Regions from separate parts of the Streptomyces manipurensis genome, predicted to be linked through region 2. Evidence: riboswitches for the same ligand, from Rfam matches in the RefSeq annotation. Region 2 holds a riboswitch; the other holds the start of a gene.
What was found. Region 2 has a riboswitch for cobalamin ahead of ACPU2J_RS31540 (CoA-acylating methylmalonate-semialdehyde dehydrogenase). Riboswitches for the same ligand answer to the same signal wherever they lie in the genome.

Region 1 (6,535 bases), 2.1 Mb from region 2:
TTCAGGCCCTGCTTCCAGGCGTACGCGTACATCGAGCTGAGCTTGCCGATGGTGGGCGTCTCCAGGAACAGGTTCAGCGACTGCGACTGGTCCAGGAACGGCGTACGGGCCGCCGCCATGTCGATCAGACCGCGCTGCGGGATCTCCCACGCCGTGCGGTACAGCTCGCGCACCTCGGCCGGGATCCAGCCGAAGCCCTGAACCGAGCCGGATGAGTCGCGCAGCGCCTCGCGGGTCTGCGCGTCCCACACGCCGAGCTGCTTCAGCTCCTCCACCAGATAGCCGTTCACCTGGAGGAACTCGCCCGACAGGGTCTCGCGCTTGAAGAGGTTGGAGACCTGCGGCTCGATGCACTCGTACACGCCGGCGATCGAGGCGATCGTGGCCGTCGGGGCGATCGCCAGGAGCAGGGAGTTGCGCATGCCGGTCTCGGCGACGCGGGCGCGCAGCGCATCCCAGCGCTCCGGCCAGTTCAGCTCGACGATCGCGCTCTCGAAGTGATCAGGGTGCAGCACACCGCGGGCGGTGCGGGTCTGCTCCCAGGCGGGCAGCGGGCCGCTGCGCTCGGCGAGGTCGCAGGAGGCCTCGTACGCGGCGAGCATGATGCGCTCGGAGAGCTTGGTGGACAGCGCCTTCGCCTCGGGGGAGTCGAAGGGCAGCTTCAGCTTGAAGAAGACGTCCTGGAGGCCCATCGCGCCCAGGCCCACCGGACGCCAGCGGGCGTTGGAGCGGCCGGCCTGCTCGGTCGGGTAGAAGTTGATGTCCACCACGCGGTCGAGGAAGGTGACGGCCGTGCGGACGGTCTCGTCGAGGCGCTCCCAGTCGATCTCGCCCGTCTCCGTGAGCACGAAGGCGCCCAGGTTGACCGAACCGAGGTTGCAGACGGCCGTCTCGCCGTCGTTGGTGACCTCGATGATCTCGGTGCACAGGTTCGAGGAGTGGACGACGGTGCCCGGCTCGGCGGTCTGGTTCGCCGTGCGGTTGGAGGCGTCCTTGAAGGTCATCCAGCCCTGGCCGGTCTGCGCGAGGGTGCGCATCATCCGGCCGTACAGGTCGCGGGCGGGCATGGTCTTGCGGGCCAGGCCGTCGGCCTCGGCCTTGCGGTAGGCGGCGTCGAAGTCGTCGCCCCACAGGTCGACCAGCTCGGGCACGTCGGCGGGGGAGAACAGCGACCACTCGGCGTCGGCGTTCACGCGGCGCATGAACTCGTCCGGCACCCAGTGGGCGAGGTTGAGGTTGTGGGTGCGGCGCTGGTCCTCGCCGGTGTTGTCGCGGAGCTCCAGGAACTCCTCGATGTCCGCGTGCCAGGTCTCCAGGTAGACCGCGGCGGCGCCCTTGCGGCGGCCGCCCTGGTTGACCGCGGCCACGGAGGCGTCGAGGGTCTTCAGGAACGGCACGATGCCGTTGGAGTGGCCGTTGGTGCCGCGGATCAGCGAACCGCGGGCGCGGATGCGGGAGTACGACAGGCCGATGCCGCCCGCGTGCTTCGACAGGCGCGCGACCTGGTGGTAGCGGTCGTAGATCGAGTCGAGCTCGTCCAGCGGGGAGTCCAGCAGGTAGCAGGAGGACATCTGCGGGTGCCGGGTGCCGGAGTTGAAGAGCGTCGGGGAGGACGGCAGGTAGTCCAGCCGGCTCATCAGCCGGTAGAGCGAGGCCACTTCCTCGACGGCCTGGACGCTCTCGTCCGCGGCGAGACCGCAGGCCACGCGGAGCATGAAGAACTGCGGGGTCTCGATGACCTGACGGGTGATCGGGTGGCGCAGCAGGTAGCGGCTGTGCAGGGTGCGCAGGCCGAAGAAGCCGAAGCGGTCGTCCGCGCCCTCGGCGAGGGTGTGCTCGACGAGCGCGTCCAGGCGGGCCGCGTGCGCGCGCACGAACTCGGCGGTGCGGTCGGCGATCAGGCCTTCGCGGTGGCCGACCTCGACGGAGGCGGAGAACGAGGTGGAGCCCTGGCTCGCGGCCTCGTCGCGCACGGCCAGCGTCAGCAGGCGGGCGGCGAGCCGGGAGTACGCAGGGTCCTCGGAGATCAGGCCGGCGGCGGCCTCGGTGGCGAGCCCCCGCAGTTCGGCCTCGTCGGCGGCGGAGCTGCGGCCGCGGAGCGCGGCGGCGGCCACCCGGCCGGGGTCGGTGTCGGGGAGGTCCGCCGTCAGTTCGGTGAGGGTACGCAGCAGCGTGGCCCCCGGGCCCTCGGTGTTGTCGCCAGAAGTGGACTCGGCGCGCGGTGCGGAAGGCGCGATGGTCACGGCGGGAGCTCTCCCTCGCTCGGCCCGGGTCGTGCGCGGGCGGGCGCGGGCGCGCATGCGGGCGTGGCAGGAACGGGCACACCGCACGGCGTCCACCGGCCCAACCGCGAGACCCGGACGTGTCGGCACCCGGTTCGGTCGACCCGGGCGCACCGTCGGCAGGTCATCGGACTTGGCGTCCGGATGCCGGACACTTCATACCGTTGCGGGACAGTTCCGGATTCCCACCGGATTCCCCTGCGGCGACAGCAGGCATGAGCATACATGTGGGGGCGGCCCGTTGCCGCAACCCCCACATGTAGTGTCGGCGTGGCTACAGCTTGAGCCGATACGTGAGGAGTGTCAGGCCCTCGACGGGCGCCCAGTCCCGCTCCGGCGTGCGCACGAAGCCCAGGCGCGCGTAGATCCGGTGGGCCCCGGCCATGCTGCGCTGGGTGGAGAGCACCACCCCCGTGACGCCCGGCAGGGCCCGTGCGCGCTCGACACAGGCCCGTACGAGCGCCTCCCCGGCTCCCCTGCCCCGCGCGGCGTGATCCACCGCCAGCATCCGGAACTCGGCCTCGTCCGGACCGGCTATGTCGGCGAGCGGGCTGCCGGGTGCGGCGAAGGTCACCCCGCCCAGCAGGCGCCCCTCCTCCTCGGCGACGAGCACCTCGGCCAGGGCGGCCCGGCCGGCGACGTCGCGCAGCACGTTCAGGTAGGCGTCGTCCTCGCCGAAGTCCAGATGCCCGTCGGCGAGGTAGGCCCGCGCCGTGATCCCACCGAGGTCCGCGTAGTCGGCGGGCAGCGCCCTCCTGATCACCATGTCCATGCGTCCGAGTGTGCAGGACGCCGTGGTGTGCCGGCCGGGCCCGGCACGCCCGAAGGCCCCGCCGCGGGCAGCGGCGGGGCCTTCGGGGCGGGGCGGCTCAGCAGCAGCGGAAGCCCTCGCGGGGGTCCGCCTCGCGGGCGTCCGTGCGGGCGCGCTCGAAGGCCCGCCGGGTGAGGACCTCCGCCTGCGGGTCGTGGGAGCGGGCGTGGGCCACGTACCGGTCGTACGCCGCCTCCCCGGAGAACTCCCGTACGTAGAACCGCACCTTCGCCAGCGCGCCGCGCACACCGCTCACGCCACCGGCTCCTTGACCTGTCCGCCGCCCGTCTCGGGGCCCACCGCGGCGAGCTGCGCCCGCTCTTCGGGGGTCGCGATCAGCCCGGCCGGCGCGACGATCTTCGACTCGGTCCAGGGGACCTCGGAGAGGGTCGCCGACTGCGGATCGCGGACCGCCTTCCAGCAGGTCCGGGCCGCGTCCGCGAGGACCACCAGGATCAGGACCGCGAACAGCGCGCACAGGACGCCGTCGACCGTGGCGTTGGTGACCACGGTGTGCATGTCGTCCATGTTCTTCGCCGGCGGCAGGACCTTGTCGGCGTCGATCCCGGCCTGGTACTTGTCGCGCTGGGCGAAGAAGCCGACCTTCACGTCCTCCGAGAAGATCTTCTGGTAGCTCGCGGTGAGGGTCACCGTGGCGTCCCACACCAGCGGGACCCCCGTCACCCAGGCCCACTTGAGCCGCCCGGACTTCACCAGCAGCGTGGTGCAGACGGCCAGGGCGACCGCGGCGAGCAGCTGGTTGGCGATGCCGAAGAGCGGGAAGAGCTGGTTGATGCCGCCCAGCGGGTCCTTGATGCCGACCCACAGGAAGTAGCCCCACCCGCCGACGACGATCGCGCTCGCGAACCACACGCCGGGCTTCCAGCTGACGTCCTTGAAGGACTTGTGGACGTTGCCGAGGGTGTCCTGGAGCATGAACCGGCCCACGCGGGTGCCCGCGTCCAGGGTGGTGAGGATGAAGAGCGCCTCGAACATGATCGCGAAGTGGTACCAGAAGGCCTTCATGCCCGCTCCGCCCACCACGGCGGAGAAGATCTCGGACATTCCGAGTGCGAAGGTCGGAGCGCCGCCCGTACGGGACAGCAGGCTGGCTTCCTCGACGTCCTTGGCGGCCTGGGCGAGCGCCTCGGGGGAGATGGCGAAGCCGAAGTTCGTCACGGCCTGGGAGGCGGACTCGACCGTGGTGCCGATGATCCCGGGAGGGGAGTTGACCGCGAAGAAGAGGCCGGGCTCGATGATGCAGGCGGCGATGATCGCCATCACGGCCACGAACGACTCGGTCAGCATGGCGCCGTAGCCGATCATGCGGACCTGCGTCTCCTTCTGGATCATCTTCGGGGTGGTGCCCGAGGAGACCAGGGCGTGGAAGCCGGAGAGGGCGCCGCACGCGATGGTGATGAAGACGAAGGGGAACATCGACCCGGCGAACACGGGACCGTCGCCGCGGGCCGCGAACTCGGTGACCGAGGGCATCTTCAGCGTGGGCATCGCGATGACCACGCCGAGGGCGAGGAGCGCGATGGTGCCGATCTTCATGAAGGTGGACAGGTAGTCGCGGGGGGCGAGCAGCATCCACACCGGCAGCACCGACGCCAGGAAGCCGTACACCACCATCCAGATGACCAGCGTCTCCTTCTCCAGGGTGAAGGTCCCGGCGAAGGAGGACTCGGCGACCCAGCCGCCCGCGACGATGGCGAGCAGGAGCAGCGCGACGCCGATGACGGAGACCTCGGTGACCCGGCCCGGCCGCAGCACGCGCAGGTAGAAGCCCATGAAGACGGCGATCGGGATGGTCATGCCGATGGAGAAGACGCCCCAGGGGGAGTGCGCCAGGGCGTTGACGATGACCAGTGCCAAAACCGCCAGCAGGATGATCATGATGGCGAACACGGCGATCAGGGCGGCGGCCCCGCCGACCGGTCCGATCTCGTCCCGCGCCATCTGCCCGAGGGAACGCCCGTCGCGGCGGGTGGAGAAGAAGAGGGTGACCATGTCCTGGACCGCGCCGGCGAAGATCACGCCCGCGACGATCCAGATGGTCCCGGGCAGGTAACCCATCTGCGCGGCGAGCACGGGGCCGACGAGCGGGCCGGCGCCGGCGACGGCGGCGAAGTGGTGGCCGAAGAGCACGCGACGGTCGGTGGGATGGAAGTCGACACCGTTGTCAAGGCGTTCGGCGGGGGTGGCCCGGGTGGCGTCCACCTTCAGGACGCGGTGCGCGATGAAGCGGGCGTAGAAGCGGTAGGCGATCGCGTACGAGCCCAGTGCGGCGGCGAGCAGCCAGGCCGCGGAGATCTCCTCGCCGCGGGAGAGCGCGAGCACTCCCCAGCCGATGGCGCCGACGAGTCCGACGAGCACCCACACGGCGATGGACTTGGGGGAGAGCGGGCCCGGCGTACCGGCCGGAGGCGCCGCGTCCCGTTCTGTCCCTGTTGCTTCCGGTTCAGGCATGACCTCGTCCCCTCGTCGATCATCTGCGTAAGCAGGCGGAATCTACGGGGGAATGCCTGGTGAACGTAAGCCCCCGTCCGCATTCCGGTCGACGGATTCCGGTACGCGGGGCGGGGGCGCGGGGGTCAGGCGGTCGGCCGCTTGAGCCGGGCGACGAACTTGTAGCGGTCGCCGCGGTACACCGACCGCACCCATTCGACCGGTTCGCCGTCGGCGTCCAGGGAGTGCCGGGAGAGCATCAGCATCGGCAGTCCGACGTCGGTGCCGAGCAGTCCGGCCTCGCGCGGGGTGGCCAGGGAGGTCTCGATGGTCTCCTCCGCCTCGGCCAGGTGGACGTCGTACACCTCGGCCAGTGCGGTGTAGAGGGAGGTGTACTTGGCGAGGGAGCGGCGCAGCGCGGGGAAGCGCTTGGCCGACAGGTGGGTGGTCTCGATGGCCATCGGCTCGCCGCTGGCCAGGCGCAGCCGTTCGATGCGCAGGACCCGTCCACCGGTGTTGATCTTGAGGAGCCCGGCGAGGGTGTCGTCGGCGGTCACGTAGCCGATGTCGAGGAGCTGGGAGGTCGGCTCCAGTCCCTGCGCGCGCATGTCCTCCGTGTAGGAGGTCAGTTGGAGCGCCTGGGAGACCTTGGGCTTGGCGACGAAGGTGCCCTTGCCCTGGATCCGCTCCAGCCGTCCCTCGACGACCAGTTCCTGGAGGGCCTGGCGGACGGTGGTCCGCGAGGTGTCGAACTCGGCCGCGAGCGTGCGCTCCGGCGGCACCGGCGTCCCGGGCGGCATGGTTTCGGTCATGTCGAGCAAGTGCCGCTTGAGTCGGTAGTACTTGGGTACCCGGGCCGTGCGCGTGGCGGCCCCGCCGTCCGGCTCCGTGAGTGCCCCTTCGGTGGCCATCGCCGCCCGCCTTCCCGACTCCAGTTTCGCTGCCGTCACCGGCTCCTCCGATATGTGCGGTCACATGGTGACACGAGTGG
Region 2 (6,535 bases):
GATCACCACGTCGGCTCCGGCGGCGGCCTCGGCCGCTGACCCGGCGGGCTCGACACCGGTCGTGGCGGCGGCGTCCACCAGGCCGGGCACCAGGTCGTGGCCCCGGACCCGGTGACCGGCCCTGACCAGGCTGGCCGCCATGGGGCCGCCCATGTGTCCGAGCCCGATGAATGCGACGGTGCTGCTCACCAGACGACCTCCTGCGACGAAGCGGCCGCGACGAGCCGCAGCTCGTGCGCGTCGAGCGGGGCGAAGTACCGGTCCACGTCCGCCGGGGTGACGTCTTCCAGCGCGGCCGGGGCCCAGCGCGGATCGCGGTCCTTGTCGATGACCTGGGCACGGATGCCTTCCACCAGGTCGTGCGAGGCGAGTGCCGCGCACGAGACGCGGTACTCCTGTTCCAGCACCTTCTCCAGCGGCCCGAGCCGGCGTGCCCGGCGCAGTGCGGCCAGGGTGACCTTGACGGCCGTCGGGGACTTGGCCGTCAGGGTGTCCGCCGCCGCGGCCGCGGCCGGGACGCCCGCGGCCCGCAGCCGTGCCACGATCCCCTCGGCGGTGTCGGCGGCGTAGCAGTGGTCGATCCACTCGCGGGCGGCGGCAAGGCTCCCGGCCGGCGCCTCCTCCACGTGCCGTTCCAGTACGGCGTGCACGGGGTCCGCGGCCAGCTCCCGGGCCAGCGCCGGCAGCGCGGACGAGGGGACGAAGTGGTCGGCGAGTCCGCACAGCAGCGCGTCGGCCGCGCCGACGGGGGCTCCCGTGAGCGCGAGGTGGGTGCCGAGTTCACCGGGGGCCAGGGCGAGCAGGTAGGTGCCGCCGACGTCGGGCACGAATCCGATGCCGGTCTCCGGCATGGCGACGCGGGAGCGCTCGGTGACCACGCGGACGCTGCCGTGGGCGGACACGCCGACCCCGCCGCCCATGACGATGCCGTCCATGAGGGCGACGTACGGCTTGGGGTAGCGGGCGATCAGGGCGTTGAGCCGGTACTCGTCGCGCCAGAAGCCGGCCGAGGCGGTTCCGCCGGTGCGGGCGTCCTCGTGGATGGCGCGGATGTCCCCGCCCGCGCACAGGCCGCGTTCGCCGGCGCCCCGGAGGACGACCGCCTCGACCGCGGGGTCGTCCGCCCAGGCCGTGAGCGCTTCCTCGATGCGCAGGACCATCGGGTGCGAGAGGGCGTTGAGGGCCTTGGGCCGGTTCAGGGTGAGGTACGCGGCGCGGCCCTCGGTGTGCACGAGGACGTCCTCGTGGGTGTCGTGGTGGTCCACGGGCTTGTCGTGGGTCATCGCAGTGTCTCCGTGAGTCCGCGCGCGACGATGACGCGCATGACCTCGTTGGTGCCTTCCAGGATCTGGTGGACCCGCAGGTCGCGGACGATCTTCTCGATGCCGTACTCGCTGAGGTAGCCGTAGCCGCCGTGCAGCTGGAGGGCCGCGTCGGCGACGGCGTACCCGGTGTCGGTGGCGAAGCGCTTGGCCATCGCGCACAGGCGCGGGGCCAGGGGGTCGGCGCCGTCCAGGGCCTCGGCCGCCTGCCGCACCAGGGCCCGGGCGGCCGCGAGCTCGGTCGCCATGTCGGCCAGCCGGAACTGGAGCGCCTGCGCGTCCAGCAGACGCCCGCCGAACGCCTCCCGGTCGGCGAGGTGGGACAGGCTCCGGTCGAGGGCGCTCTGCGCGCCGCCCAGGGAGCAGGCGGCGATGCCGAGCCGGCCGCCGTTGAGGCCGTTCATGGCGATGCGGAAGCCGTCGCCCTCCGCGCCGAGCCGCCGGCCGGCGGGGACCCGGACGCCGTCGAGGACCACCTGACGGGTGGGCTGGGCGTTCCAGCCCATCTTCCGCTCGTTGGGGCCGAAGGAGACCCCGGGATCATCGCGCTCGACGACGAAGGCGGAGATCCCGCCCGGACCGGGCTCGCCCGTGCGGGCCATGACCACGTAGAGGTCGGAGGCGCCGGCACCGGAGATGAACTGCTTCACCCCGGTCAGGACGTAGTGGTCGCCCTGCCGCTCCGCACGGGTCCGCAGGGCGGCGGCGTCGGAGCCGGCCCCCGGTTCGGTCAGGCAGTAGCTGCCGAGGCTCGCGGCGGAGCAGAGACGCGGCAGCCAGGCGGCGCGCTGGACGTCGTCGCCGTAACGGTCGATCATCCAGGCGACCATGTTGTGGATGGACAGGTATCCGGCGATCGACGGGCAGCCCGTCGCGAGGGTCTCGAAGACGAGCACGCCGTCGCTGCGGCTGAGGCCGGAACCGCCGTGCTCCTCGCGTACGTACACGCCGGCGAGGCCGAGGGAGGCGGCCCGGCGGATGACGTCGAGGGGGAAGTGCTTGTCCTGGTCCCAGGTGACGGCGTGCGGGGCCAGTTGCTCCTGCGCGAAGTCCAGGGTGACCTCGGCGAGGGCGAGCTGGTCCTCGGTGAGGGTGGTGGTCACGGCGCTCATCCCATCGTCGGGATGGTGAAGCTCGCGCCCTCCTTGGCCCCGGAGGGCCAGCGCGAGGTGACGGTCTTGGTACGGGTGTAGAAGCGGATGGAGTCCGGGCCGTGCTGGTTGAGGTCCCCGAAGCCGGACTTCTTCCAGCCGCCGAAGGTGTGGTAAGCGACGGGCACCGGGATGGGTACGTTGACGCCGACCATGCCGGTGTTGACCCGGCGGGTGAACTCGCGGGCGGTGTCCCCGTCCCGCGTGAAGATCGCCACGCCGTTGCCGAAGGGGTGCTCGCTCGGCAGCCGCAGCGCCTCCTCGAAGTCGGCGGCCCGTACGACGCACAGGACGGGACCGAAGATCTCCTCGCGGTAGACGCGCATCTGCGGGGAGACGCGGTCGAAGAGGGTGGCTCCCGCGAAGTAGCCGTTCTCGTGCCCGTCGAGGGTGAACCCGCGGCCGTCGACGACGAGTTCGGCGCCCTCGTTCACGCCGATGTCCACGTACCGGTGCACCCGGTCGAGGGCGTCCCGGCTGACCAGGGGGCCGAAGTCGGCGGCGGGGTCGTCGGACCGGCCGATCCTGAGGGTGGCGATGCGGTCCTTCAGGGCGGCGACGAGACGGTCCGCGGTCTCCTCGCCGACCGGGACGGCCACGGAGATCGCCATGCAGCGCTCGCCCGCCGAGCCGTAGCCGGCGCCGATCAGGGCGTCGACGGCCTGGTCGAGGTCGGCGTCGGGCATCACGATCATGTGGTTCTTGGCTCCGCCGAAGCACTGGGCGCGCTTGCCGTGCGCGGCGGCGGTGGCGTAGATGTGCGCGGCGATCGGAGTGGAGCCGACGAAGCCGAGCGCCTGGACCCGCGGGTCCTCGAGGAGGGTGTCGACGGCCTCCTTGCCCCCGTTGACCACGTTGAGGACGCCCGGCGGCAGACCGGCCTCCAGGAACAGCTCGGCCAGTCGCAGCGGTACGGACGGATCGCGCTCGGAGGGCTTCAGGATGAACGCGTTGCCGCAGGCCAGCGCCGGTGCGGCCTGCCAGAGCGGAATCATGGCCGGGAAGTTGAAGGGGGTGATGCCGACGACGACGCCGAGCGGGCTGCGCAGGGAGTGCACGTCGATGCCGGTGCCCGCGTTGTCGGTGAACTCCCCCTTGAGGAGGTGTGGGATGCCCGCAGCGAACTCCACTACCTCGAGGCCGCGTTGGAGGTCTCCGTGGGCGTCGGCGACGGTCTTGCCGTGCTCGGCGGACAGCAGCCGCGCGAGGCTCTCCCGCTCGCCTTCGACGAGCTGGAGGAAGCGCAGCAGCACCCGGGACCGGCGCTGCGGGTTCCACTGGCCCCAGTCCGCCTGCGCCTCCTCGGCGTTGGCGATGGCCGCCTCGGTGTCGGCGCGCCCGGCCAGCGGGACCCGCGCCTGGACCGTGCCGGTGTTCGGGTCGTACACGTCGGCGAAGAGTCCGGACAGGCCGGTGGTGTGCTTTCCGCCGATGAAATGGGTGAGTTCACGGACCATGGATGCCTGCTCTCGTCAGGTGGGATCCGGGGATGGCACGGCAGACCGGCGGGCCGCACCCCGATGGGGATGCGCCGCCGCGGAACGCCGAGGGAACTACGAGCGCGCGGAATCGGTGTGTGCGCGCTCCGCCGGATCACCAGGGTCGTGGGTACAAACCGGTGCCATGCGTGTCTGCTCCATCCTCGTGGACAACACGGAACAATCCGCGGCCGGTATCCTGACTCCCGGATCCCCGCGCGCCGCCCGCCTTCCCGACAGACCTCGTCAGTGGCGTGTGGATGGCAGCACACTCCCCGGTCACAGTGGCGGGACCGTGCCGGATTCACACCGGCTTCCCTGCACCGCGGACCTTGTGCCACGAACATATAGTTGGACGTCCTAGTAAGTCCAGGGCCATCGCCCGCGCGCCCACGGCCGGTTCACTCACATCGCCCTCCTTCGGGAACCGGCTTCCGGCGCCGCCCACCAGGTCGTACGATGCGTTCTGCTCCGGCCCGTGCGGCGGGGACCGACAATCGAATACCCGCACAACTGGGGGAAGCCGGTGGGAATCCGGCGCTGACCTGCAACCGTGAACGGCGCCCGGCGCCGTGAGTCGGAGTACCCGGGGTGCGATGTGCACCGCTTCCCACTGTCATGGTCTGCAGGACGAAGCCCCCAGCCCGGCCCGGTACTCCGGCGCGCCCTCCGCGAGGGCGCCGCCGCGGGAGTGCGCGAGCGCGGGTCGACGGGCCGCTCCGGCGGACCCGTAGATCCCACCAGGAAGGCACTCCATGCGCCAGACCCTCGCCCGCCGTTCCGCGATCACCACGGTCGCCCTGGCCCTCGCGCTCGTCACCTCCCCGGCCGTGGCCGACGCCCACGCCAAGCCGAACACCAACAAGGCCGTGAAGGTGACCGTCACCGTCCAGGGCCCCGACGGGCAGCTGTTCAAGGGCAAGGTCACCACCAAGGGCCACGACGTCACCACGGCCACCGGCGGGACCCACAAGTGCGACGGGACCAACGGCGGCACCCACGCGTCGAAGGTGCCCACGCCCACCGCCGCCCTCGACGACGCCGCCCGCAAGAAGGGCTTCACCTGGGACGGTGCGTGGTACGCGTCCTTCGACGACTTCTCCGTCGACACGGTCAAGAACGTGAGCGGCGGGGGTTCCGCCTATTGGAGCATCGCCGTGAACGGCACCCCGACCCCCGTCGGCGGCTGCCAGTTCAGGATAAGCGCCGGTGACCAGGTCTCCTTCACCTGGACGTCCTTCTAGAGCCTGCGCCGGAAGGGCATCCCGCCCCGTGAATGATCTTCAATTCACGGGGCGGGGTGATCTCACTCGGCGGCGGCGTCGAGGAGGACCTGTGCCAGCTCGCGCGGCCGGGAGAACATCGGCCAGTGGCCGGTGTCCAGCCTGACCAGCCGCCAGCTCTCGCCGTTCAGCAGCTCGGCCACCTCGTCGTCGGGCTCGGCGTCCTCGGGAGCGGTCCCCGGCATCACGCACAGGACGTACGTCGCCGGAAGTGCGCCGAGCGGCCCCGACAGCACGGCGGGCTCGGTCAGCGTGGCGCCCGGGTGCGGCGTCGAGCCCCGCACGAGGCGTGCGATCTGCTCGTCGGTGAGACCCTCGCCGTCGTAGTGCGCGGCCGGTGGGACCGGCCAGAACCCTCCGCCCCCGGCGATGGCCGCCTCCAGGGCCGCCCCGCCGTCCGGCCGGGCGGAGACGAACGACTCGCCGTCGGCCGGAACGCTCGAGTCGACGAACACCACGCGGGCTAGCCGGTCACCGATCCGCTGTGCGGCCTGGCCCACCGGGATGCCCGAGTAGCTGTGACCCACCAGGACCACGTCACGCAGACCGCCGCGTTCCACCTCGTCGACGATGTCCTGGACGTGCGTCTGCTGCCCCGCCGGTACACCCTGCTTGTCGGCGAGACCGGACAGCGTCAGCGGATGGACGCCGTGGCCTGCCGCGCGCAGATGCGGCACCACCTCGCCCCACGCCGACGCCCCGAGCCGTGCACCTGCGACCAGCACGAAATTCACCATGCCCGCACCGTAGCCGGAGAGCCCGCCGAACCTCCAGGCGTATTTTCGTGAACGCCCTGGTCAGAGGCGCCCAACGCTCCCTCTACCCGCCGGGCGCCCGCCCCCGCGGTCCTCCGCGGGGGCGGGTGGTCGCGGCGGTCAGGCGCCCCAGCGCAGGGCGATGGTGTCGCCGACGTTGATGACCTTGTTGCGGGCCGCTCCGGCGAAGGCCGAGCCGTCGACGCTCACCTTCCAGGTGTGGGAGCCGCTGTTGGCCTTGCCGTTGATGTTGGTGATGGTGCCGGTGCCGGACGAGGGCGTGACGCTCGTGACGCAGCCGGCCGGGGTGGCGCCGCTCGTGGCGGCGGCCAGGACGTCGCCGAGGGTGGTGGTCGTACCGGTCGGGGTGAAGGAGACGGAGCAGACCTTGAGGCTGCCCGCACCGTCGTCGACGGTCAGCGCCAGCCGGGTCGCCGTACCGGCGGTGAAGGTGGACTGGGCGACCCACTGCGGGGCCCCCGGCGTGACGGGGACGGGCGGGGCCGTGGTGAACCCTCCCCCGGCGACGGCCCGCAGGGCGTCGAT

Region 1: it holds a riboswitch for cobalamin, as region 2 does, so the genes downstream of both, ACPU2J_RS22705 (ribonucleoside-diphosphate reductase subunit alpha) here and ACPU2J_RS31540 (CoA-acylating methylmalonate-semialdehyde dehydrogenase) in region 2, are expected to answer to the same signal.

The regions. Positions count from the first base shown of each region.
Region 1 covers NZ_CP186950.1:4,872,400-4,878,934, forward strand. The annotation lists gene ACPU2J_RS22705 (ribonucleoside-diphosphate reductase subunit alpha) at 1-2,243, opposite strand, end outside; cobalamin riboswitch at 2,384-2,505, opposite strand; gene ACPU2J_RS22710 (GNAT family N-acetyltransferase) at 2,557-3,054, opposite strand; gene ACPU2J_RS22715 (YbdD/YjiX family protein) at 3,152-3,349, opposite strand; gene ACPU2J_RS22720 (carbon starvation CstA family protein) at 3,346-5,565, opposite strand; gene ACPU2J_RS22725 (GntR family transcriptional regulator) at 5,691-6,455, opposite strand.
Region 2 covers NZ_CP186950.1:6,932,212-6,938,746, reverse strand. The annotation lists gene mmsB (3-hydroxyisobutyrate dehydrogenase) at 1-189, opposite strand, end outside; gene ACPU2J_RS31550 (enoyl-CoA hydratase/isomerase family protein) at 186-1,283, opposite strand; gene ACPU2J_RS31545 (acyl-CoA dehydrogenase family protein) at 1,280-2,434, opposite strand; gene ACPU2J_RS31540 (CoA-acylating methylmalonate-semialdehyde dehydrogenase) at 2,431-3,930, opposite strand; cobalamin riboswitch at 4,124-4,294, opposite strand; gene ACPU2J_RS31535 (DUF4430 domain-containing protein) at 4,707-5,195, shown strand; gene ACPU2J_RS31530 (alpha/beta fold hydrolase) at 5,258-5,971, opposite strand; gene ACPU2J_RS31525 (hypothetical protein) at 6,110-6,535, opposite strand, start outside.